One region of the Lysinibacillus louembei genome, then DNA from elsewhere that is predicted to be linked to it. Evidence: riboswitches for the same ligand, from Rfam matches in the RefSeq annotation. Region 1 holds a riboswitch; each other region holds the start of a gene.
The links. Region 1 has a riboswitch for cobalamin ahead of R6U77_RS02355 (ABC transporter substrate-binding protein). Riboswitches for the same ligand answer to the same signal wherever they lie in the genome.
Positions count from the first base shown of each region.

Region 1 (6,022 bases):
TGTACAGCGTGTTCATCCTGCTCTGACCAGCTAGAAAAAAAGCTAGATTGATGTGGATAACGTCCAAGTGACACCGCATCACGTACAGAGTTTGAAAAAGCATTCGCATGTAGCTGTGGCAGCACTGCCATCTTTTTGGCTAGCTCCTTCGTGGAATATGTACCAACTTCCTTGTCATCAATTAACACGCGACCACCTGTTGCAGGAAGAACACCACTAATAACTTTTAGTAATGTAGATTTCCCACTACCATTCGGCCCAAGAATGCCAACAATTTTCCCTTTTGGCACTGTAAATGACACATCCTGAATAACCGGTGTAGTGCCGTAGCCGCCAGAAATATGCTCCACTTTTAGCATTATGCTCCCCCTTTTCTACGTTGTTTGTAAAAAATATAAGCAAAAATGGGTGCACCGATAAATGCTGTGATGACACCTATTGGCAGCTCTGTTGGTGCAATAATTGTACGTGCAACTAAATCGCAAATAATGAGCAGGCTAGCGCCATTAATAAATGATAAAATTAACAGCACTCGATGGTCTGCCCCAACAATCAATCTCACCATATGTGGTACGACAAGCCCGACGAAGCCGATTGTGCCTGAAACAGCAACAGCTGCACCTGCTAGGATAGAGCCACCTGCTAAAATTACATATTTACTGCGTTTCACATCGACACCTAAATGCTTGGCACGCTCTTCACCATAAATCATCGCATTTAGCTCACGACGATTCAGCCAAATCAATAGCACACCAATAAGGACAAATGGCAAAACCATTTGTACATATGGCCAACCACGCATCGATACACTGCCTAGCAACCAGCCCATAATCATACGCAGCTGCTCTCCTGTTAAGGCAATCATTAATGAAATACAGGAGCCTAAAAAGGAGCTGAAAATAACGCCTGTTAAAATAAGCGTTTCCATTTTCATCGTTTTATCCACAAAGCGTGCAAAGGTCATGACAATAATCATTGTAATTGCTGCACCAATCATGCTAAAGATTGGCAATGTAAAAATCCCAAGCATCGGTAGCGAAATTGAAAAATAAATGGTAGCGACCGCACCAACTGATGCACCGGACGAAATACCGAGCGTATACGGATCTGCCAACGGATTTTTCAATAAACCTTGGAACGCCGCACCAGCAATAGCTAGAGATGCGCCAACAAGCGCCGCAAGCACGACACGCGGCATGCGGATATTCCATAAAATGCTGTACGCTGTAGGATCAGCCTCTTTATTCCATAAAGTAGATAGCGGTATGTTCACTGAACCTACCGCTATCCCTAACCATATACTAATCAGCAGTAATGCAATCGATATACTATATGCTATTACGCTTTTTTTATTTTGGCTCAGTGGAAACGCCCCCTTTGTTAATGAGCGCTACAAATTTTTATTTAAACAAATCTGGATAAATAGCTTTTGCAATTGACTCAACGCCATCTGCAATACGTGGGCCTTGACGATTTGTTGTAGCATCATCGATTGCATAAACTGCACCATTTTTCACAGCGTCCATTTCAGCAAATGCTGGATTATTTAAAATTGTATTCACATCATCAGCATATGTTACAAGAATTGTGCTAGGGTTGCTTGCAACAAAATCCTCTGCACTGTACATTGGCCAGCCATCTGCTTCAACAGCATTTTTCACATTGATTGTCTGTAGCATTTCATTCATAAATGTATTTTGACCAACTGCATAAATATCAGGTGTTGCTCCAACGACAACAAAAGCTGATTTTTCTTCTTGTCCTTCTACTTTTGCTTGAAGCTCAGCTAATTTCGTTTGTATAGCCTCTTCAATCTTTTGCGCCTCTTCTACTTTGCCTGTTAGCTTGCCGATTTCCTGTATTGTTGTATAAGTCTCTTCAAATGTTGAAGCATTTTTCACAACGAACACTGTCACTCCAGCTGCCTCTAATTGCTCTACCGCTGCTTGCTCTGTATTCATGCCATGTGCAAAAACGATATCAGGCTGTAATGAAATAACTTTTTCAATATCTAATTCATAGCCGCCAACCTTTTCTTTGTCTGCTACTTCTGGTGGATAATCATCGTTATCTGTCACAGCAACTACTTCATTTCCTAAACCTAAAGCAAATAAAATCTCCGTATTTGATGGAATTAACGAGACGATTTTCTCAGGGGTCTTCTCTAATGTAATTTCTCTCCCTAAAGAATCGGCTACCGTTACAGGAAATGCCGCTACTTCCTCTTGGCTCTCTACCTTTGTCTCATCCTGTGTTTGTGGCTCCTTATCATCTTGTCCACATGCCGCAAGCAAGCCTGTTGCCAACAGCATTGCCATAAAAATTGACCAAAACTTCTTCATTTGAACTTCCTCCTAAAATATACTCTGAAGTATCATTGTCTCCAGTTCAAAACTTGTACTATTTACCAAAGGTTTATTTCAATTCAACATATAAAAAATGCAAATAAAAAATCCCTCGACATAGACGAGAGATAATAAATGGACGCTCAAAAAAGCGTTGCCATCCTATCCTCGTAGGCTGTCATTGGCGTTATACGAAGGCAGGTCTCCTGGCTTATGCATCAAACGTTTCTAGCGCCTTCCCAAAAAATCAGTGGCATATTGCTAGAAACTAGCATTTACAGTGGCGGGACCGCGTCAGATTTTCACTAACTTCCCTTTTACTCCTTGCTCGCTGCAAGGAACCTTACGTACTACATTATGAACTTATTGACAATGAAAAAATCTCAATGTCTCCATTACAATTATAACGGAAATATTGAGATTGTGTATAGGTTAAATATGATAGTTATACTCAAGGTAAATTCTTTCTTCTCTATATTTGATCAATCGCTGCTTCTGCTAATTTTTTTATTGTCATATCGTCCATCGGTGGATTGTGCAAGCCTGCCCTTACATCGCGATAATAACGCTGAAGTGGATTATTGCGCTGTAAGCTTTTTGCACCAACTAATCTCATTGCCTTGTCAACAATTTGTAGTGCATTGTTTGTTACTACATGTTTAGCAATATTGAGCTCATGCTGTACAAGCTTTTTACGTGCTGGATCTGCATAAGCCTGTGCTGCACCATATAATGTAAACCTTGCTGTCGCAAGGGCTAAATCCATTTCTCCAATGAGTGCTTGCACATTGGGCAAATCGCTTATTGGTCCTTTTAAGCTATTTGGTTTATGTGTTGTAGCAAAGTGCACTGCGTAATCACGTGCAGCTTGTGCGATCCCTAAATATGTAGCAGGAACAAGCAAGCTCCATCCATTCACTCTAAAGCCTGTAGAATAGCTTGGAATTTCAACCAAATCAGTTGGATTAAGCTCAACATTTTGTAATACTAAATCATGGCTACCTGTACCACGCATCGCAATGACATCCCATGTTTCATCTATAGAAACACCTTTCGCATCATGTGGAATAAGGAAAAACCCAACTTTCTCCTCACCCTCTATCCAAGCAGATGTTAAAAAATAATCAAGCTCTGGTGCCCCAGTTGTATAATTTTTACGACCATTAATTAACCAGCCTGATGCTGTTTTTTTCGCCGTTGTTAGCGGCTTACCGCCGCGCGTTGGGCTACCCATTGCAAACTCACTCACTGCCCGATTAATAATTGCTCCCTTTGCCACTTCCTGTGCAAAGCTTTGTAGCTTCGCTGGCTCCCATCCTTCTTGCTCAAACAAATCGCCTACCGTTAATAAGGTCCACCCGATTGTTAGAGCTGTACTTGCATCATAGCTTGCCAGCGTTTCATGTAATAAAATGGCATCGTAAATATTGAAGCCTTCCCCACCTAACTGCTTTGGTAAAGTAATTTTCGTATAACCTATCTCCCTCAATGCATGAATATTTTCATGTGGAAAACTTGCTAGCTCATCAATTTGCTGTGACCGACTTTTAAATGACTCCTTAAGCGTAGCGATTTTCTGTAACCACTCTCGCTGTGCTGCTGTTTTAATGAAAAGCTGTTTATTCAAAATAGCGGCCCCCTCTGAATTTCCAATGATATTGAAATTGATTGTACGTTGTGTAGAAATGGAAGTCAATCTTTCATTCCTAGTTTTTTAATAGGCTTTATGCATTTTATTCAGCATCGCTAAAGTGTGATACGGCTTTGAAACATTAAAAAACTGAGGATGCCTATGTTAGACATCCTCAGCTTCTATTTTCGTTACATTCTTTCTGGTGCGCTTACGCCGATTAGCTTTAAAGCATTCGCTAATGTTGTGCGTACAGCTGTAATTAAAGCAAGGCGCGCCTCTGTTAATTGCTTGTCCTCTGCATTGATTACTTTTTCTGCATTGTAGAAGCTGTGGAATGCGGCTGCTAGCTCCTGAATATAGTTTGCAATACGGTGCGGTGTACGATGCTGTGCTGCATCTGCTACAACTTGTGGGAAGGCACCAATTTTTTTCAATACATCCACTTCTTTTTCAGCTGTTAATAGCTGTAGATTTTCCATGCTTGCGCGGAAGCCTTGCTCCTCTGCTTGACGGACGATTGAGCAAATACGTGCATGTGCATATTGTGCATAATACACTGGGTTTTCATTTGATTGCGATACCGCTAAATCAAGGTCAAAGTCCATATGTGAATCGCCTGCCGTTTTCACAAAGAAGTAACGCACTGCATCTAAGCCAACTTCTTCTACAAGCTCACGCATTGTTACTGCATTACCTGTACGCTTTGACATTTTAAATTTCTCGCCATTTTTATAAAGCTGTACCATTTGAATGATTTCTACTTCTAATGTATCACGCGCATAGCCAAGTGCCTCAATTGCTGCCTTCATACGAGGAATATAGCCGTGGTGGTCAGCGCCCCAAATATTGATAAGCTTATCAAAGCCTCGTACAATTTTATCCTCATGGTAGGCAATATCTGGTGTTAAATATGTGAATGAGCCATCGTTTTTGATTAATACGCGGTCTTTGTCATCACCAAATGTTGTCGAGCGGAACCAAGTTGCTCCTTCTTCTTCAAAAACGTGACCATTCGCTCGTAATTTATCTAATGCCACTTCGATTTTACCGTTTTCATATAGCGATGTTTCTGAATACCATACATCAAACTCAACGCGGAAGTTTTTCAAATCGTTTTGTAATTTTTCAAGCTCTAGCTGTAAGCCATGCTGACGGAAAAATTTGAAGCGTTCTTCATCGGATTTATCTAAAATGCTTGCACCATACTCTTCAGCCAATTTACCTGCAATGGCAATAATATCAGGACCATGGTAGCCATCCTCAGGCATTTCTGCCTCCATACCTAATGCTTGCTTGTAACGAGCCTCTAATGAATAAGCTAAGTTATTAATTTGATTGCCCGCATCGTTTATATAATATTCACGTGACACTGCATAGCCTGCGAAATCTAATACGTTACATAATGAATCACCAACAGATGCACCACGCGCATGTCCTAAATGCAGGTCACCTGTTGGATTGGCTGATACGAACTCCACTTGCACTTTTTCACCCGCACCAGTCGTTGAGCGACCATATGCGTCTCCCTGTTCAAGCACTGCTTTGACAACACCTGTTAAAAGGTCTTTGCGCACTGTAATATTAATGAAGCCTGGTCCCGCGATATCGATTTTCTCAATATTGGCCGCAGCTAAATCAATATTTTCAATAATTGCTTCTGCAATTGCGCGCGGTGGTTTTTTCGCAAGCTTCGTCAGCTGCATGGCAATATTTGTTGCAAAATCCCCATTAGCTTTATCCTTTGGTGTTTCTAAATGAATTTTTAATTCCGTGCCTTCTTCGATTAGCTGGGCTTTCGTCACCGCATGTGCTAATGCCTCTTTAATCGTTTGTTGTAATTGCTCAACCGCGTTCATTATTGTACCTCCGTATAATAAATTTCTAATTTATAATTGCCTGCCACTGCACCGCTGACGATTAAATCATAATGTGCAATAAACTGACCTTGAATACATTCCTCATTTGGTTCAAATGCTAAAGCATATGTTTTTGTAACGAGCGGCAGTGTACCATAGATGCTTTCATAATGCCCATTTTCTTTTTG
Region 1 is NZ_CP137624.1:486,899-492,920, forward strand. It holds gene R6U77_RS02345 (adenosylcobinamide amidohydrolase) at 1-359, opposite strand, end outside; gene R6U77_RS02350 (FecCD family ABC transporter permease) at 359-1,339, opposite strand; gene R6U77_RS02355 (ABC transporter substrate-binding protein) at 1,401-2,342, opposite strand; cobalamin riboswitch at 2,525-2,707, opposite strand; gene R6U77_RS02360 (acyl-CoA dehydrogenase family protein) at 2,818-3,972, opposite strand; gene argS (arginine--tRNA ligase) at 4,167-5,834, opposite strand; gene R6U77_RS02370 (YwiB family protein) at 5,834-6,022, opposite strand, start outside.

Region 2 (6,022 bases), 1.2 Mb from region 1:
GAATTTGCGTTTCATCCTTGACGCTTGCTGTTGCTAATTTAAATGCCCCTACTGCCCATTCTAAATAAGCATTCCAATTTTCTTTACGCAGCGGTAACCCCTCACGTAATGCAGGCTCATCCACTTGAATAATCGAAATACCTGCTTCCTCCAGAGATTCAATTTCTTTTCGTAGCGCTAATGCAATTTGATATGTGACATCTTTACGTGCAATATCATCACGCACAAACGACCAATTTAAAATCGTTACCGGACCTGTTAACATCCCTTTCATATGACGCTTTGTTAAGCTTTGTGCATACACCGTTTCCTTCACTGTCATGGGTGCCTCGAATGCTACATCACCATAAATAATCGGTGGTTTGACACAGCGAGAGCCATAGGACACGACCCATGCATTTGTTGTAAATGCGAAGCCTGTTAGCTTTTCACCAAAATACTCCACCATATCTGTACGCTCAAACTCGCCATGCACAAGCACATCAATATCCAGCTCCTCTTGGATGGCAATCCAGCGTGCTGTTTCCTGCTCTAAAAAGGCATTGTACTCCTCATTTGTTAAATTGCCTTTGCGCCATGCGTTGCGCTTTTGCTTGACTTCATCAGACTGTGGGAAGCTACCAATTGTTGTTGTTGGGAAAAGCGGCAATTGCAGTGCCTTTTGTTGAATAGCTAAACGTTCTATAAATGGCGTGCTGCGCTCAAAATCTGCTTGCTCAATTGTTTGAACCGCTTGCTGAACTACTTTGTTGTTGCGAATCGGATGATTTTTCAAAGCTTCAATCGCCTTCATACTAGCAGAAATAGCCGTTGATTCTTGTCCTTGTAAATTGGCAACCACCTCTACAATTTCTACTGCTTTTTCATCTGCAAAAGCGAGTGCATCGAGCAGCACCTTATCTAGTTTTGTCTCAAATTTCGTTGTAATCGGTGCATGCTGTAAATGACAAGAAGGCTGAATCCATAGCTCCTTTGCACCTGAAAGCTGCTCGATTGCCTGTATCATTGTCTTCACTTCGGCTAAATTTGCACGCCAAATATCACGTCCGTTAATCACACCTGCCGCTAGCACTTTGTCGCTTGGGAAGCCATGCTGACGCAATGCCTGCATATTATCCTGATAGCCATGCACAAAATCAAGTCCGATACCTTGCACTGGTAGCTGAACAAGCTGCTCATAGGCTGATAACGACTCAAAATACGTTTGCAGCATAATGTTCACTTCAGGTGCTGCTGTTGTAAGCTGTCCATATATTTCTTGTACAAGTTGAATTTCCTCTTGATTTAACGTGGTAACAAGGGCAGGCTCTTCAAGCTGCACCCATTGTACGCCAGCTGCTGCTAATTCCTTGATTACTTGTATATACAAAGGTAATAAGGCTAAGACAAAGGATGCCTTCGATACGCGGTCATAGCCTTTCGTTAGCTTGATAAATGTATAAGGACCAATAAGCGTTGGCTTTGCTGTAATATCAAATGCTGCCTTTACTTCAACAAAATGCTTCAATAAAGTATTTTCTGTAAGCTGTAATGTCTGTCCTTCATATTCTGGCACAATATAGTGATAATTTGTATTAAACCATTTCGTCATTTCACAAGCAACGGCATCTTTATTTCCACGTGCCATCGCATAATATGTTGCTAAATCGACTTTGCCACCTTGCCAATTAAAACGCTTTGGTACCAGTCCAAACATTACCGCTGTATCTAGTATGCGGTCATAGTTGGTAAAATCGCCAACCGAAACTATGTTCAAGCCAAGCTGTAATTGCTTTTCAATACGACTTAAACGAATTTCCTTTTGCTGTGTGACAAATTCGTCTTCTGTTAATTCCTGCTTCCAAAACTTCTCCAATGACTTTTTCCATTCGCGATTTTCTCCGATATACGGATAACCAATTGCTGTTGCTACATATGCCATGCTTTTCATCAACCTCTCTTTGTCATTTTTAAAGTGCGCAAAAAAGCCATTTTCCTTTGATGGAAAATGGCTATAAATTCGAACATTGCAAAAAAACACGAAATGGGTGCTCCATTCGCTATTGTTTGATCGCTCGTACTCGTAACAATTGTTACTTTTCACCACCTATTTCCACGTAGGTATTTGGTGTGTACTAGATGTTGGCAGGTCTCCTGGCTTATCATCACTGCGCCTCACAGCCTTCCCAGTTTCTCACCAGTGGCATTTGTGATTTGCTCCGATTTACAGTTGCGGGACAGCGTCGGATTCGCACCGACTTCCCTTTTAAGTCAAGCTTTCGCTTGACACCAAATCTTACACATTATTCAATTGTGCTATTACTGTATCATACTTTTAAATGAAAATGCTATCTTTTCTTAATATTTTTATTTCTTTACTATACTTTAATAGGCTGTCTGAAAATGGATTTTCAAACAGCCCCTTCCCTTTATTTACGCTTCAAAAATAACAATGCCAGTATTGCAAGCACTGCAATAATAATTGCGGGCATAAGCCATTTGCTTTTCGTATTGTCCTCTGCCACTGTCTGCTCTAGCTGAACATATTGCAAGGCAGCCTCATCATTTGATTGCTGCTCAGCATGGTGATGCCCATGACTACTATTGCTCGTTGTAAAATAAGACAGCTCTACCCTTTTACCAGCCCACTCTTCTGCATTATCCGTCTGTGCAGATATGCGTGGATGTCCTGATAACAAATAGTCTTTGCCATCAATTGTGAGTGTCACAGCGCCATCCGCTGTTTTCACATCATCAATCACACCTGTAGGTCCTTCCATAAAGCCGCCCATCTGTACTAGCGTATGTCCGCCCATATCCTCATTTAAATGCTCAACAATAAAATCGATATACTGTGCCTTTGTTAATGTTGCCTCAGGCTTGTCCAGCTTGAGTTTTTTATGGAACAAGGCTGCATTAAGCTCACCATATGTCAAATCGCCTTGCAAGGAGGACACATATTCCTCCTGCAAGCTCGCATTGGCTTGTTGCTCAAAATTATCCCCTTCTAAATGGAAAAAGCCTGCAAGCCACGCCGCAAACTCCATGCGCGACAAATTTTCATCCTGCCCTAGCTTCATATCCTGACCATTATAGCCAAGCAAGCCTAAGCTATTTAATAATAATATTTTTTGTGCATTTTCAGCTGTGGGTGCTACATCCTCATACATATTGTTTTCTGTCACAGTATGCGCTTCTACGCTTTGTATTACACATAAAAAGCATACCGCTACAAGCATCATTATTTTTTTCATTTGATTCCCTCCTACTTTTTCAGTATAACGTACAAATGTGAGGGAAGTTTGAAATTACTCTATAGAAAAAATTGCTCCATCGCTTGTTGGAAGGCGGTCATTTTATATGGCTCCTTTAGGGCAAGGCGGAACCATGCTCCGTCCATGCCTACAAAATTTTGCGTGTGGCGCAATACAATGCCTTTTTTCAATAATGCAAAATAAAACTCTGTTGGGTCATAGCAAGAAGGCAAACGAAATGCTATATAGTTTGTTTCACTATTTGTCACAGTACAGCCATGCTCCTTTAGCCAATGTGTCACTTTTGTGCGCATTGCTGTCGCTTGTTGCCTTGAATTTTCACAAAATTCCGCTTCTTGCAATGCCTGCATCCCAAGCGCCATCGAGGGCGCACTGACATTCCAATGCGGTAGCTCTAGCTTTAAATTAGCAGCGTGCTGTGTAATCGCATAGCCTAGTCTAACACCTGCCATACTATACATTTTTGTCATCGAACGCAGTACAACTAGATTGTTGAATGATGCTACCAAATCAATAACGGATTGTGATTCATCTGTCCAATCCATAAATGCCTCATCTACAATTAACTCACAGCCTACTTGTTGCCCATATTGTAGCAATTCCAACAGCTTTGACCTAGGTGTCACCACGCCAGTTGGATTGTTCGGATTACAAATATAAACCGCCTCTGCGCCTATCATCGCTCGCTTTAATCGTTCCATTGGTAGTACATAGCTCGTTAGCTCCTCCACAATAAGCGATTGAATGCTTGCATGCTGCTGCATTAACGTTCGCTTATATTCAGAAAAAGAAGGCTCCACAATAATAACAGGCTTTGACCTATAGCGTTTTGCTAATGCCATTATGATTTCCGCTGCGCCATTGCCTATGACAACATGCTCTGCTAGCACATGATGATGTCTCGCCAAGTCGCTACGCAAAGGCTCAGCATCCTCATGTGGGTATAGCGCGATTTGCTCAAATGCCGCTGACCATACCTCCTGAAAGCTTGCTGGTGGCCCTAAAAAATTGACATTTTCGCTTAAATCAACAATTTGTGCAGGCATCTCTAGTTGTAGCTGCTGGTATAATGTAGCTGGATTAGCTCCATGTGCGGGATATCGCATACATCATGCCTCCAATCAATAACGTAAAAAGTATTGTCACCGCATATAAATGCTGAATAGCACGTAAAATATGTACCTTGCTTAGTTCCACTATAGGCTCACCCATGTAGGCACGAAATGAGGTTTTCCCTTGGTAGGTATTTTCTCCACCTAAACGAATGCCTAGCTGCAAGGCGGTTGCTGCCTCTAAATAGCCACTATTTGGGCTTGGGTGCTTTTTCGCATCGCGTAGCCAATAACACAGCCGCTCCTTTAATGCAAAAGTTCCTTCATTTTTCGTAAATAATAAAATGCACAAGCCTGTAAGACGACTCGGAATAAAGTTGGCCACATCATCAAGTCTTGCAGCAAAGCGACCAAACTCCCCATAGCGTTCATTGCGATAGCCAATCATCGAATCAAGCGTGTTGATTGCCTTATAGACCCACGCGCCTGTTGCACCAAATAACAGCGCATAAAAAATTGGCGCTGTAATGCCATCACTTGTATTTTCAGAAACGGTTTCAACAACACCTCGGACAATTTCAGGCTCCTCTAAATGTGCTGTATCACGTCCAACAATCCAGCCAAGCTTTATGCGTGCCTCCTGCATATCGCCTCGTCGCAGCGCATCATAAACGACCATTGCCGCATCCTTCAAGCTCTTTTGTGCAATCGCTATCGCAATAAGCAATATTTCTAGCGCTACTGCAAGCCAAACAGACAGTAATCCAGCTAGATAAATAAGCCCCCAAACAATAATTCCTGTTAAACTAACAACAAATATTGCTGTCATAGCCCCCTTTAAAACATGTGCCGTCCCATGATTCCAGCGCTGCTCAAAAAATGAAATAAGCTTGCCAATCCATATAACAGGATGTGGTAGCCTAGGTGGGTCTCCAACAAGACGATCAAGCAAAATTGCGATGGCAACAATGACGATGTTCATCGCAGCTCACCTTTTTGATAAGCATCATAGCCATCAATCGCTTTATGCAATGTCGCCGCAACACCTTTGCCAATCAGCGCCCCTAAACGAGTAATTGAGCCGCCATATGCATGAAATTCACCACGCTCCTTCACTGCCAGAGCGACGCTATCTGTTGACGTGCCTGTCGCAATTGTGCCACTTTGCTTATCTATAACACCACGCTCATGCAGCACTTTCACCTTTGCCTCAATGATACAATGATATGCTTGGATGAACGCCTCATCGCTCATATCCCCATCCACAAAAACGAAAATATTAATCGTTCCGACGGCTGGCTTATATGTATATTGATAGGATTGTGTTACATCGACCGCATTGCCTAATCCTGCCGTAATAAAAACATCAATCGTAGTTTCTCCATCCACATATTGCTCCCTCATCACAAAGCGTTGCTGCACCGCGGTCATCATCGCAACTGTCATCTGGAGGGGCATTGTATATTGCTGTAAAAATTGCTCATACTCACACTTTGCATCCTCAGGATAATAATTTTTATCAACCGTTCGATTGACGAAATATTGATAACGACCAATCCCTGGATTCAGCATAGCCGAGCTTAGCACTTTTAATGGCTGCTCACTTTTAATAATAAGTAGCTCCTCACCTAGTTCAACCGTCAGCATGTCGTTCCTCCATTTGCATGAATTCATAAATTTTTTCCATATTTAAGTGCATACGAACGTGCTGTGCAA
Region 2 is NZ_CP137624.1:3,226,915-3,232,936, forward strand. It holds gene metE (5-methyltetrahydropteroyltriglutamate--homocysteine S-methyltransferase) at 1-1,921, opposite strand, end outside; cobalamin riboswitch at 2,107-2,288, opposite strand; gene R6U77_RS16070 (hypothetical protein) at 2,409-3,233, opposite strand; gene R6U77_RS16075 (pyridoxal phosphate-dependent aminotransferase) at 3,293-4,360, opposite strand; gene cbiB (adenosylcobinamide-phosphate synthase CbiB) at 4,335-5,288, opposite strand; gene R6U77_RS16085 (adenosylcobinamide amidohydrolase) at 5,285-5,953, opposite strand; gene R6U77_RS16090 (cobyric acid synthase) at 5,940-6,022, opposite strand, start outside.
Region 2: it holds a riboswitch for cobalamin, as region 1 does, so the genes downstream of both, metE (5-methyltetrahydropteroyltriglutamate--homocysteine S-methyltransferase) here and R6U77_RS02355 (ABC transporter substrate-binding protein) in region 1, are expected to answer to the same signal.

Region 3 (6,022 bases), 1.6 Mb from region 1:
ATTTCATCTTTGTTCGCTAAATTTGCAATATCATTAAAGGTTGCTGAACGCTCTGCAATAACAAATGTGCCGCTTGTTTTAGTAAATACGACAATTTCCCCGTTCACTACTTGATGTGGAACAGGCTTATATGCACCGCCGACAAGCTGTAAAACAACACTGTTAGCTTTTACATTCTTAGCAGGTAAAGTTACTTTTAAATATTCATTACCTAAAGAAATTGGCTTGACTCTACCTTGCGCTGTTTCAATACCAAATGAAATAGTAAATTGTTTATTGTCGATATCTTTTGTAACAGAGGCGCTAATTTGCTCACCATCTGCTAATGTCATTGTATTGAATGTGGACATTGGGATTTCTAATTTGAAATTATCATCACTTTGAATAATAAGCTTTTGAATATTTTTCTCACGATATTGTTGAAGGTTTTCTTGTGTAATCAGTGCTTTATTTTCATTACCTTCAATTGTAATTTCAACGACTGTCTTATTTTGTGGCTGCTCTGTATCTGTCTTAGGTACAGTATGTTCTGCAATACATTGCTCATCGCCTTCAGGGCATAGCTTTGCAATACACTCTGTATCACCCTCGGCACATGTAGCATCACCTGCTGCGCCACCAGCACCATTTTCGATACCATCGACATAGCCGCCAGTATCTTTCCCTAAATCTATTGTATAAACCCATTCAACAACATCGTTCGGAGATAGAACGTAGCTTGCTGCTGAATAAGAAGGGAAGACACCATTTACACGATACATCCAACCACTTAAAGGACCACGATCAAATTCATAAAGCCCAGCGATCCCATCAATATAGACACCAAGCTCCGTTTGGCGATAACTTAATGCAATCCCATTGTCATCTGTTGCTCTTTTTAAAGCATCAAAGGCTGTTTCACCAGCAAATACTTTTGTTGCTGTTGGCTTTAACGGTACTTCAGATGATGAAATTCGGATGGATACCGTGGCATAGCCAATTGGTTCTTTGTCTGATGGAACGGAAGGCTGATTTCCATTGTTGTCAGGAGGGGAAGGCTCCTCGTCATCATCACCATCGCCATCCTCAGGTGTAGAAGGTCGATCTTTTGTATCGGACATATCATAAAGCGCTGTTTGACCGCTTAGTAGACGGTTGTAGGCTGCTAATGAGTAACCGACCTGTACTGTTGCCATGCCATTGGCTTTATTTTGGCTATAGCTATGTTTAAAGCCGCCATCGTCTGATTGGTATGTCATAATATTAGAAATCACTTTGTTAAAACGTTCATCTTTATTTACATCAATTCCTAAGCTTACAAGTGCTGTTACAACTTGAGCAGCACTTTCAGGGTTTTCAACCCCTTTGACTACAGAATAATCAGCAGATTTATAGCCACCATTAGGTAATTGCATTGCTGCTAGCTTGTCTACTGCTCGATTAATTACTTCTTGTACTTTCGTATTACTTTGATAATATGGTGCAAGTGCTTGTAGCGTCATCCCTGTTACGTCTGCGTCATCATTACTACCACTTAATGCAAAGCCCCCAGCGCCTTTAATTTCCTTCGATAAAATATAATCTATTAATTTATCTCGTGTTGTAGTTGCTGTTTCAGGCAAATCGAATGCCCAAGTATCAAGGGCAATCAATGAATAAACTGCGGAGTTTATGCCAGGACTTATAGCAAAATTATAATCTGTTAACTTTTCTACCAGATTGTAACCACCAACATCTCTAGGATCTTTGCCAATTGCAGTAAGTGCAATAATTACTCGAGACCAATCTGTTGATTGGCTACCTATTTTCCCATTTGTTGTTTTTACATGTTTTACGAGATTGCTATAATATTGCTCATAATAATCTTTATATTTATCAGAATTGTCACCACGAGCTAATGTTAAAATTGTCCATTCTGACCCATAAGTAGGTATAGCTGAGCTTGATGATAAATAATTGGCAACAGCATGATAGGCATCGACTGTAGGAGGTTGCAATTCTATTAAACGTTTTTGTAAAGCCTCTAATTTTGCGTAGTTTGTGACACGAGTTTTAAACTCATCTAGCAATTGGTCATAGGCCTGTTGTGCCTCAATTACTTTTGGTCGGTCAGCCCAAACTAAGGCTTCTAAAGATGGTAATGCATTAATCTTTGTGATGACTTGGTTAATATCACCTTCTGCATTTATTATTTGCTCTTTTTTTATAAGATCATCATAGTTTGAAACATTATTTTGTAAACTTTTTGGATTTAAACTATTGTAGGCAGCCTTTGCGGTAGCTAATTGCTCTTTTGCTGATGTGCTATCTATATCAATAGCGTCAATTAATAGCTCTACATATCGAACTTCTTTATCAAATAGTTCTTGTTTATTACTTACGCTATTATTATTTCGATATGTTGTTGGTAGAATATTATATTTTTTTCTTGCATAATCTAGCTGCTCTTTTATTGTCGTATTAATTGTTAGCTCTTCTATTTTAGGAAGCGCATTGATAGCCAGGTAAGCATATTTAACTTCTTTAGCTATCAAATTGTCATTAAATGCAAGGATCTCTGAATCTGTAACTTTCCTATAGCCAGAAGTTTTAATCAAGGTACTATATTTTTCACGAATAGTATCTAATTTACTATTTACTTCCTCACTTAAAGAAGTCATTTCCTCAGGAGTAGGTAAATCATTGTTAGGGTCCTGCATATACAATTTGAAATAGGTAATTTCTTTTTCTAATAACATAGTGAAGTAAGGTAGTTTACCTGCTGTTATCAATAAAGTACGAGCAGGCGCTTTTACTTTACTATCTAGCTCTCTTGCTTGCAGTAAGAGCTGATATGTTGTCTCATCAGCACTTGTAATTGGCGGAAGGGCTAGGATAAAATCTATAGCTTCGCGAGCTTCAGGGGAAATAACATATGCTGTGATTGCTTTAGTATTAGTACCTAATTTAGCAGTAATGATTGTTTCGCCAATTGCCTTAGCTGTTACTAATCCATTATCAACAGTTGCAACTCCAGAATTACTTGAAGTCCATTCAATTGATGCACTGTCCTCTGTTGTTGAAGTAGTTGCTATCAGTTCAAATGTCTCAGCTACTTGTAATAGTAACGGTTCTTCTATATTTAATTGAATATCGCTAACTGACAGAGGAGAGATCTCCATAAATGGAGTAATTGTTGCATCATTTAATTGTATTGGCTGTTCTAGTTCAGCTAATTCAAATGCATGATCCTGCTCTGTTGAATCTTCTAATTTTTTTTCATTATCAGGTTCTGTCGTATTATCTTGTTTAGTTGAATCATCAAGATGCTGTTCACTAATATTATGAGCATTCTCACTATTCAGCGCGCCTGTTTCTCCTTCAAAATGCTGTGCCTTGATTACACTAGCCGGAGAGAATAGCGATAACACTAAAATAAAGACAAGCGCTATATGTAGCTGTTTTTTCCATATAGCCATTAAAAAGCCACTCCTTTATAAATAGTTAAATACTGATAAGGGGAAATGCTTCCTCTTATCAGTATCAATTTACTTCCTTATTTCACTTCTACTTCAAGCGGCTCACTTGCTGAGCTACCGAATAAAGCATTGGCAGAGGCAGTAATGGTAATCGTGCCTGCTTGCGCTTGACCTGCAAATGTAATCACAACTTGTTGGTCAGTATTTACAGTAACAGACTGCGCTGTTAATGCCGTTGTACCAGTATTAATTGTCCAGTTTGCTAAATTAGTGACACCTGGTGTTACAAATAAATCACCAGTTAAATCTACTGTAACAGTAGGATTGTTATCATTTATGGCAACTGTACTTGTTGTTTGTAATTTAGCCCATGTAGTGTAATAAATATGAACTACATCATCAGGCTCTAATACGTAATCTGCCAAGCCATCATTAGGGCTGATGTTATTTACTGTATACACCCAGCCATCCCAACCGTTTAAGCTACCTGCAGCACGTCCATCAATTGATTGGAGATATGGGCCATATTGAGTAGAAACTACTACATAAGGAATACCCTCGTTATCTAACACTTGTTCTACAAGCTCTAGTGCTGTTGTTCCTTCTGCAACTGTTGCTGTCGTTAACCCTAAAATTTCATCATCCAAGCCATCAATCGATAATTCAACATCAAACGTTGTTGATTGTAGCTCCTGACTTACAGGCTGTAATACTGCTGCACTAGCTGTTGGTGATACGAGCGCAAATGCTAAAAGCAATGCAAACGCTAAATGCCACCATTTTTTGAATTGAACCATTTACAAAACCTCCTAAATTTTTTATTTCGTGAATGTTCTTGCAATTAACTCGAAAATAAAAAGATGCTTCACCGAAAAGGGAAGCATCTTTTAGGAAAACAGAAAAAGGCGCAAAAACATTGTTAGCCTGTCCGCTTTGCCGTAAGTTCTCCTAGCTTCCGAAGAGAGTTAATACGATAAAATAAAGGCAGGTCTCCTGGCTTGTGTATCCTAAAATCAGCACCTTCCCATCTACTAGAGGCATTTTTCCTCGTTTGACAGTGGTATTACGCTGTAGTCATTTACACTTACAGTTGCGGAAACAGCTTCGGCTTTGCACCGAATTCCCTATTAAGCTCTGTGAAAGAGCACCTTTATTCTGCAATCATTATCCACTTGAGGAAAGTATAGCACAAAGTAAGCAATTAAAAAATAAAGAAAAAGAGATTTCAAGTAGAAACATAGTAAATTCACTAGAGAAGAAATTCTCGAGTATGATAGTATCAAGAGGAAGACTAGTTAAAGGGGTGGCAATCGCATGACAACAAATACTTTAGCATATGCCAAAAATTTAGATGAGACATATGAAATTCCCTCAAAAAGAGAAGCCTTTTACATAAAGGAGGGACGTATTTATTTTGATGGTAATTCATTAGGGCTTATGTCAAAGCGTGCAGAGGAAACATTGCATAGCTTGATTGATTCATGGAAGGAATACGGTATTGATGGCTGGACACAGGGGGAGCATGCTTGGTTTTTCCTTGCTGAAAAGCTTGGTGCACAAATGGCACAAATTGTTGGAGCAAATAACAATGAAGTAATCGTAACAGGGTCTACAACCAGCAATTTGCATCAGCTTGTTGCAACGTTTTATAAACCTGAAGGAAAGAGAACGAAAATTTTAGCGGATGAGCTGAATTTCCCCTCTGATATTTATGCATTGAAATCACAATTAGCATTGAAGGGCTATGATGAATCGCATTTAATTCGCGTTGCTTCACGTGACGGGCAAACGCTTTCAGAGGAAGATATTATTGCAGCGATGACAGAGGAAGTTGCATTAATCGTTTTACCTGGCGTGCTTTATCGTAGTGGGCAAATTTTAAATATGGAAAAATTAACGAAGGCAGCGCATGAGCGTGGTATTGTAATTGGCTTTGATTTGTGTCATTCAGTCGGCTCTGTTGTGCATCATTTGCATGCTTGGGATGTTGATTTTGCATTTTGGTGCACCTATAAGCATTTGAATGGGGGACCTGGCAGTACAGGAGCTCTTTTTGTCCATGAAAAGCATTTTGGTACAGCACCAGGCTTAGCCGGTTGGTTTGGCTCAAACAAGGAAAAGCAATTTACGATGAGCCATACATTTGAGCCAGCAGCCGAGGTGGGGGCTTTCCAAATTGGTACGCCAAATGTGTTAAGTATGGCACCACTTTTAGGGGCACTTGAATTATTTAATGAAATGGGCATTGAAAATATTCGCAAACGCTCGCTAGCGTTATCGGATTACATGCTGCAATGTGTGGAGGATATGTTGAGTGAATATGACTTTAAAGTATGTAGTCCAGTGGCACACCAAGAGCGTGGTGGTCATATTTATTTAGAGCACAAGGATGCTGCGCGTATTTGCAAAGCATTAAAGGAACGAGGCATCATTCCAGATTTCCGAGCACCACAAGGCATCCGCCTAGCTGCGGTGGCAATGTATAACACATTTGAGGAAGTGTATACATGCTTTGAGATATTAAAGGATATTATGGAAACGAAAGCATATGAGAAGTTTAGCAATGAAAGAGAGATTGTTGCGTA
Region 3 is NZ_CP137624.1:2,095,662-2,101,683, forward strand. It holds gene R6U77_RS10365 (S-layer homology domain-containing protein) at 1-3,437, opposite strand, end outside; gene R6U77_RS10370 (DUF4430 domain-containing protein) at 3,515-4,234, opposite strand; cobalamin riboswitch at 4,404-4,604, opposite strand; gene kynU (kynureninase) at 4,752-6,022, shown strand, end outside.
Region 3: it holds a riboswitch for cobalamin, as region 1 does, so the genes downstream of both, R6U77_RS10370 (DUF4430 domain-containing protein) here and R6U77_RS02355 (ABC transporter substrate-binding protein) in region 1, are expected to answer to the same signal.

Region 4 (6,022 bases), 1.1 Mb from region 1:
TCGCTATATCCTGCATATGCTCCATCACCTGCTGTCCTACTAGTGGTTGCCCAATGACAAAATAATGGCAGTTCTCTGTCGTTGGTTCCAAAAGCTTTTTCCCTACCATCGTCAAGCTGAAGCCTGACTGCAATGCTGAGAAATTTGATTCTGTTGACCCTGTAATCGGGGGTAAAGCTTTTCCTATTTCATCAAATTGACGCTGACAGCCCTTTACATAGTCATCCCATGCAGCATCACCTGTAAAGTTTGCGAGTAGTAAATGACTTGGCTCTGCACCTGCACACCATTGCTCTAACAGCGTGACACGCGTCGCAAAATAGGCGACAATTTCATTTGGTACTTTTACTATATCCGCCTCTTTTTCACCGATACAGCCTGCATTGTCGATTGTTAAAATAATATTTCCATCAATTTGTATGGCATTTCGCATCGTGCTATCCCTCCACTTTCACGCGCTGTAGAAGTGGGGCACAGAGCCATGCCACAACGATGTTGATAGCTGTCGCAAGCAATAAATTCGGCACTGCAGCTATAAAAAAGGCTGGTGAAATTAAAAAATAAAATGGCAATGTGGCAAGCACACCGTTTGCAACCAACGTCCAAAGCCACTTTATTTTATCAAAGCCCTTCTTATGTAAATAGGCAAACACTAAAATAATCACAAACATTTCCAATGCAATAATTACATGCAAGGGACCAAGTGGCATACCTGAGCTGACTGCTGTCGCTATATGGCCTAAAGTGCCAGTAAAGCCTGCATAAATTGGTGGTAATACAAATGCGGCTAATAGTGCGGGAGCTGAATCGAGCGCCGCTGAAGCCGTCGCTGAAACAGGAATTTTTACAAGTCCACCTATTGCACATAATGCCGCCAATAACGCAGTTAAAACAAGATATCGTAAATTTGCCTTCGTCATTTTATGTCTCCTTTATTACTTGTGGAATGCCATACCAAATACGTGTCACCTGATGGCTATAGGCAAACATCGCTTGATATAGCCTCCCGCATGTATCGCGTAAAAATCGCTGCTCTTTGTCAAGTGGGACAATGCCTCGCCCCATATCTGTGCAAACACAGACAAGTGTTGCCACCTTATCCAGCTGCCCTAGCTTCTCCATCAACTGTTCTACTACTTCATCCTCGGTTAAGTGTATGAGCTGTTGAACAAGCTGCTCGAAGCGTCCAACAATGACAACATCTTGTGTAGTAAAAGCGGAACTTTCAGGGATTTCTCCTTCAAAAACATACTGTCTGTAGCTTTGATAATACTGTTTCACATACTTTCGCTTGCCATTATAGGCACCTCCGATGTAGATGTGCATCGCTCTCCCTCCTTCCATGCAGAAAAATGTGACCACGTACAGCTATATATCGTCGAATGCTCTGCATAAACGCTATTAAATGGATGCTGTAAAAACTTCACAAGCAGCAAACGAATTACCCCTCCGTGCACAACGAATGTATAATCACCTGGCATAATAATAATTTGCTTCATTGCTCTCTCTACACGCGCTGTAAAATCGATAAAGCTTTCCCCATCTGGTGGTGTTACTTGCAATGGATCAGCCAACCACTTTTGATAAAGTGGATAATCCTTCAATTCCTCATATGTTTTCATTTCAAACTGTCCAAAATGCAGCTCTCGTAAATCAGCATTCGCCTTATAAGGCACATATGGGAAATAGCATGCTGCTGTTTGTCGGCATCGCTGCAAATCGCTTCCATAAACAATAGAGGGCCGCACTGTCAGCTGCACTGGCGTTAAAGGTAAGATTGGCTCATCCGTATGCCCAATATATTTGCGTTCAACATTTGCCTTCGTTTTGCCATGTCGAATTAAATGAATAGTAATAGCGTCCCCCATAATAGTAGCTCCATCCCTTCATAAAGAGCTCCAAGCAAATCGCCTGTCATGCCGGCAAAATTTTTCTTGGACCAGTGTCGATAATACAATACACCTAGCAATGCTACACTGTATAAAATAAGTAGTGACCATTCACCTGTGTACAAAGCATAACCAATAACTAGCATGCTATAAATAGCGCAGACAATGCCTACAGTTCTTTGCTGCACACGCTCCTTAAAATAAGCCGCAAGACCTGTCGTTTTAGCGCTGTTCATTGTCATGAAATAGAGTAACATAGCGAGGCGAGCTAGCAATGGAACTGCTATAAAATACAGCATATCCACCTCGCGCAATAGCGCCTCATACAAAAAGGCAATTTTCAATAGTAATAGACTGACAACAGCTAACACACCAAATGCCCCAACACGTGGATCATCTAAAATTGTTAAACGCTTTTCCTGATCACGATATGAAAAAAAGGCATCGCTTGTGTCGATAAAGCCGTCTGTATGTATACCACCAGTGACAGCAATCATTACGATTGTTAAAATAATGGCAACCACTAATGGCGACAAGTGAAGCCAGTGTTGATTGAGCTGCAAAAAGCCAATTGTAGCTGCACCTGTCAGTAAGCTTAAAAGGGGCATAATGGCATACATCGCTGTCACGTTTTGATTTGTTAAAGGCAGCTCTCGTTTAATTGGCACTGCGCTAAAAAACTGTAGGCAAAGCAATATTCCTGTATAAAAATGCTTCAATTGAATCTCCCTCCTACTTCCAGCGCATGCTCCGTTGATGGTCAATTTCATAGGCTTCATCACAGCTTTCAACAATCCATTGATGCAGCTCCCCTAATAGTTGCCTATAGCGCTCTGTTTCTTCATAAATGGATGCTGGCTCATCCAAAACCTCATTGGAAACAAGCAATAACGTCATGCTTTGTTGCTGTGTCGTTGCAACATATTGCTTCCACATTTCGATATGCTCCTCAATATGATGAGGTGCCTTGTATAAAACATTTGCTAGCCATGTCGTTAAACAGTCCCATAAAATAACGGCATCGTGCTCTAGCATTTGTAGCCCCTGTGGTAAAGTATCTGGCACCTCCAACGTGTGCCAAATCACGCCACTCTTTTGACGGTCTGCTTGATGGCGCGCAATTCTTGCCTGCATTTCTCTATCGAATGCGACACCTGATGCAATATATGTAAGTGAGCGCCCTTCAGCAAGCTTTTGTGCGTAGCGTTCTGCAAAGGCACTTTTGCCACTGCGCACACCACCTGTGATAAATATTAATCGTCCCATATATGGTCACCTGCTATATGTGAATTAGAATAGCTGCCAAGCAATGTTGCCTGACAGCTATGTTACATTATATCTTATTTAAAAAGCTCTGGGTATACTGTTTCTTCCTTTGTCCCACATGCTGTTCATAATAAAACTACCGCTAATGGCTTATACCATTAACAGTGAATTTTATGATGCGTCCTCTTTTCGCTTTTTCATTGGATATGATTTCGTAATAAACTCAATTTCCTCGTGTCCGCTCATTTGGTTGACATAAACCGCCATGACGAAAAATACGTTTGCCAGCAGCCCTAAATAGTCAAATAAAATTTCTGGCACATCGCGCTCCTCGCTTACTTTATGTAATGCACGGAAGGATTTTTTCGCTTCGCTACGGCATACATGTAAACGTGCTGCTGCCTCTACTCCTTGCGGTAAAACGAAGCGATCAATTTGCTCTTTTGTATGTGCTACATAAAAATCGTAGCGATCGCTTAAAAACTGCAGGTCCTCTTCTGTAACAGCAAGCTTGCCACGCACAGAACCGTTCACATGATAGGCCATCGGGTGTAGCTTCTCTAAATCTTCACGCACAATTTGTACATTGTCCCCCTCTAATGTAGGAAAAACCGTACCAATACTTGTTGTTAATGAGTCTGTACGAATTTCAAAATCAACTAAACAGCTTGCCTCACGCATAAATGGGTAGCAAATATAGCGCATATCTTTCTTTACCAAGTCCATCTCCTCCTTTTTCGTTTGAATAAGCTTTCATCGGAAATGAAAAAAGCCACCCGTCAGAATGGGTGGCAGAAAATTGTTTACAAAGCAAATGATGCAATATTCTATTGCCGTGCATTCTCTTTAGTTCCGAAGAGTATTATGACGATTAGAAAAAGATAGGTCTCCTGGCTCGTGCTGTTTTCTCCTGCGAAAGCCTTCCCATCTCAAGGACAGTGGCATGATTTCACGTTACAAGCACATACAGTTACGGACATAGCTTCGGCATCTCACCGAATTCCCTTACATCTTTTCCTTGCAAGCATTATTCAATTAGTTAATAATCTATCATATTTTTGAGCATTTTTGTAGTATGACATCTAAATTGTATTCAAACAATCTGGGCACTTTCCATACACTTCAAATTTATGTGCCTCTACTTCAAAGCCTGGCAAGCTGCCACCGAGCAAATCCATCGGGCATAATGACAATTCCTTTACGCTACCACATTCACGGCAAATGAAATGATGGTGGTGGTGCTCTGATTCACAGTGCATGCGGAAATTGCGCTCGCCCTGCATTTCGGTTTCTTCCAAAATATCTAGCTCAACAAATGTCGCTAAATTGCGATAAATCGTATCAAAGCTCATCCCTGGAAAGTCTTTTTTCAACACATCCAATAAATCACGAGCCGTTAAATATTTGTCTGTTTCCTCAAACATTTGTAAAATGAGCTCTCGTTTATCGGTTTTTTTATAGCCATTGTCCTTTAAAATTTCCCATGCTCGTGTTAAATTCATTGCGCAACCTCCTGAACTTTTATTTTCTTTCCAACAATCACGCATAATAAAATGATAATAGACGTTACAACAATTGTTCCACCTGGTGCTAAATTTAAATAAAAGGCACTAACAAGCCCAATAATAACCGCAAGCTCTCCAAAGACAATTGCATAAATGATTGCCTGCTTAAAGCCTTTCGCTAAACGCATTGCTGCTGCAACAGGCAACGTCATCAGGCTCGATACAAGCAAGATCCCAACGATGCGCATGCTTGCTGCAATGACAAGTGCAACGACGACCATAAATAGTAAATGAATCCATTTCGCAGGTAGCCCACTCGCCTTTGCATATTCCTCATCGAAGGATAAGACGAATAGTTCCTTGAAAAATAATAATAAAAAAATAATAACAACGCCTGCAATTGCAAGCACTACCCATAAATCCTGACGCGATACAGCCGAAACAGAGCCAAATAAATAGCTCATTAAATCGGTGTTAAAGCCGCTTGCTAACGAAATAAAGATGGCACTGATGCCGATTCCTCCCGACATAATAATCGGAATCGCAAGCTCCTCATAATGCTTATAAAGACGGCGCAAACGCTCAATTAAAATCGAGCCACTAACCGATGCAAGTATTCCTAAATAAATCGGATTTAATAAAGCCATCGCCGCAAAGCTTTGACTTATATATAAGCTCCCAGCAATTCCCGCTAATGTCACATGTGATAAGGCGTCTGCGATGAGCGACAGCCTGCGTACAACAATAAAGACGCCGAGCAACGGGGCAATGACCCCGATAATCAGCCCTGAAAAAAAGGCATTTTGTAAAAATTCATATCGTAAAATTGCTTCAATCATTTCGCTACATCTCCTAGTGAATCTTTCGTACTTTATGCCCGTACCAAGCATCTAGCGTTTGCTCTGAAATATCATCAAATTCGTTTTTATAGCCATGGAAATGAATCGTTTTATTCAAGCATGCAACATGGCTAATATGCTCTGAGACGATATCGACATCATGTGTGACTAAAATCATCGTAATTTGTCGTTCCTCGTTTAGCTTAACGAGCATATCATAAAACGATTGCACATTTTCGTGGTCAATTCCAACGGTTGGCTCATCTAGTATAAGTAGCTTCGGCTCCGCAATTAAAGCCCGCGCAATGAACACTCGCTGCTGCTGTCCTCCTGATAATTGTCCGATATTGCGTGTTGCAAAGCTTTCCATGCCAACAGCCTGCAGTGCTTCTATGACAAGCTGATCAACATTTTTCGGATAGCGTTTGAATAAGCCGACTTTTTTGGTTAAGCCACTTTTCACAACTTCCTCAACTGTTGCAGGAAAGCCTGAATTAAAGGAGTTGGATTTTTGTGACACATA
Region 4 is NZ_CP137624.1:3,347,052-3,353,073, forward strand. It holds gene R6U77_RS16710 (hypothetical protein) at 1-433, opposite strand, end outside; gene R6U77_RS16715 (ECF transporter S component) at 438-920, opposite strand; gene R6U77_RS16720 (bifunctional adenosylcobinamide kinase/adenosylcobinamide-phosphate guanylyltransferase) at 922-1,326, opposite strand; gene R6U77_RS16725 (histidine phosphatase family protein) at 1,278-1,868, opposite strand; gene cobS (adenosylcobinamide-GDP ribazoletransferase) at 1,841-2,608, opposite strand; gene R6U77_RS16735 (bifunctional adenosylcobinamide kinase/adenosylcobinamide-phosphate guanylyltransferase) at 2,622-3,155, opposite strand; gene R6U77_RS16740 (hypothetical protein) at 3,327-3,881, opposite strand; cobalamin riboswitch at 4,019-4,199, opposite strand; gene R6U77_RS16745 (Fur family transcriptional regulator) at 4,238-4,657, opposite strand; gene R6U77_RS16750 (metal ABC transporter permease) at 4,654-5,499, opposite strand; gene R6U77_RS16755 (metal ABC transporter ATP-binding protein) at 5,513-6,022, opposite strand, start outside.
Region 4: it holds a riboswitch for cobalamin, as region 1 does, so the genes downstream of both, R6U77_RS16740 (hypothetical protein) here and R6U77_RS02355 (ABC transporter substrate-binding protein) in region 1, are expected to answer to the same signal.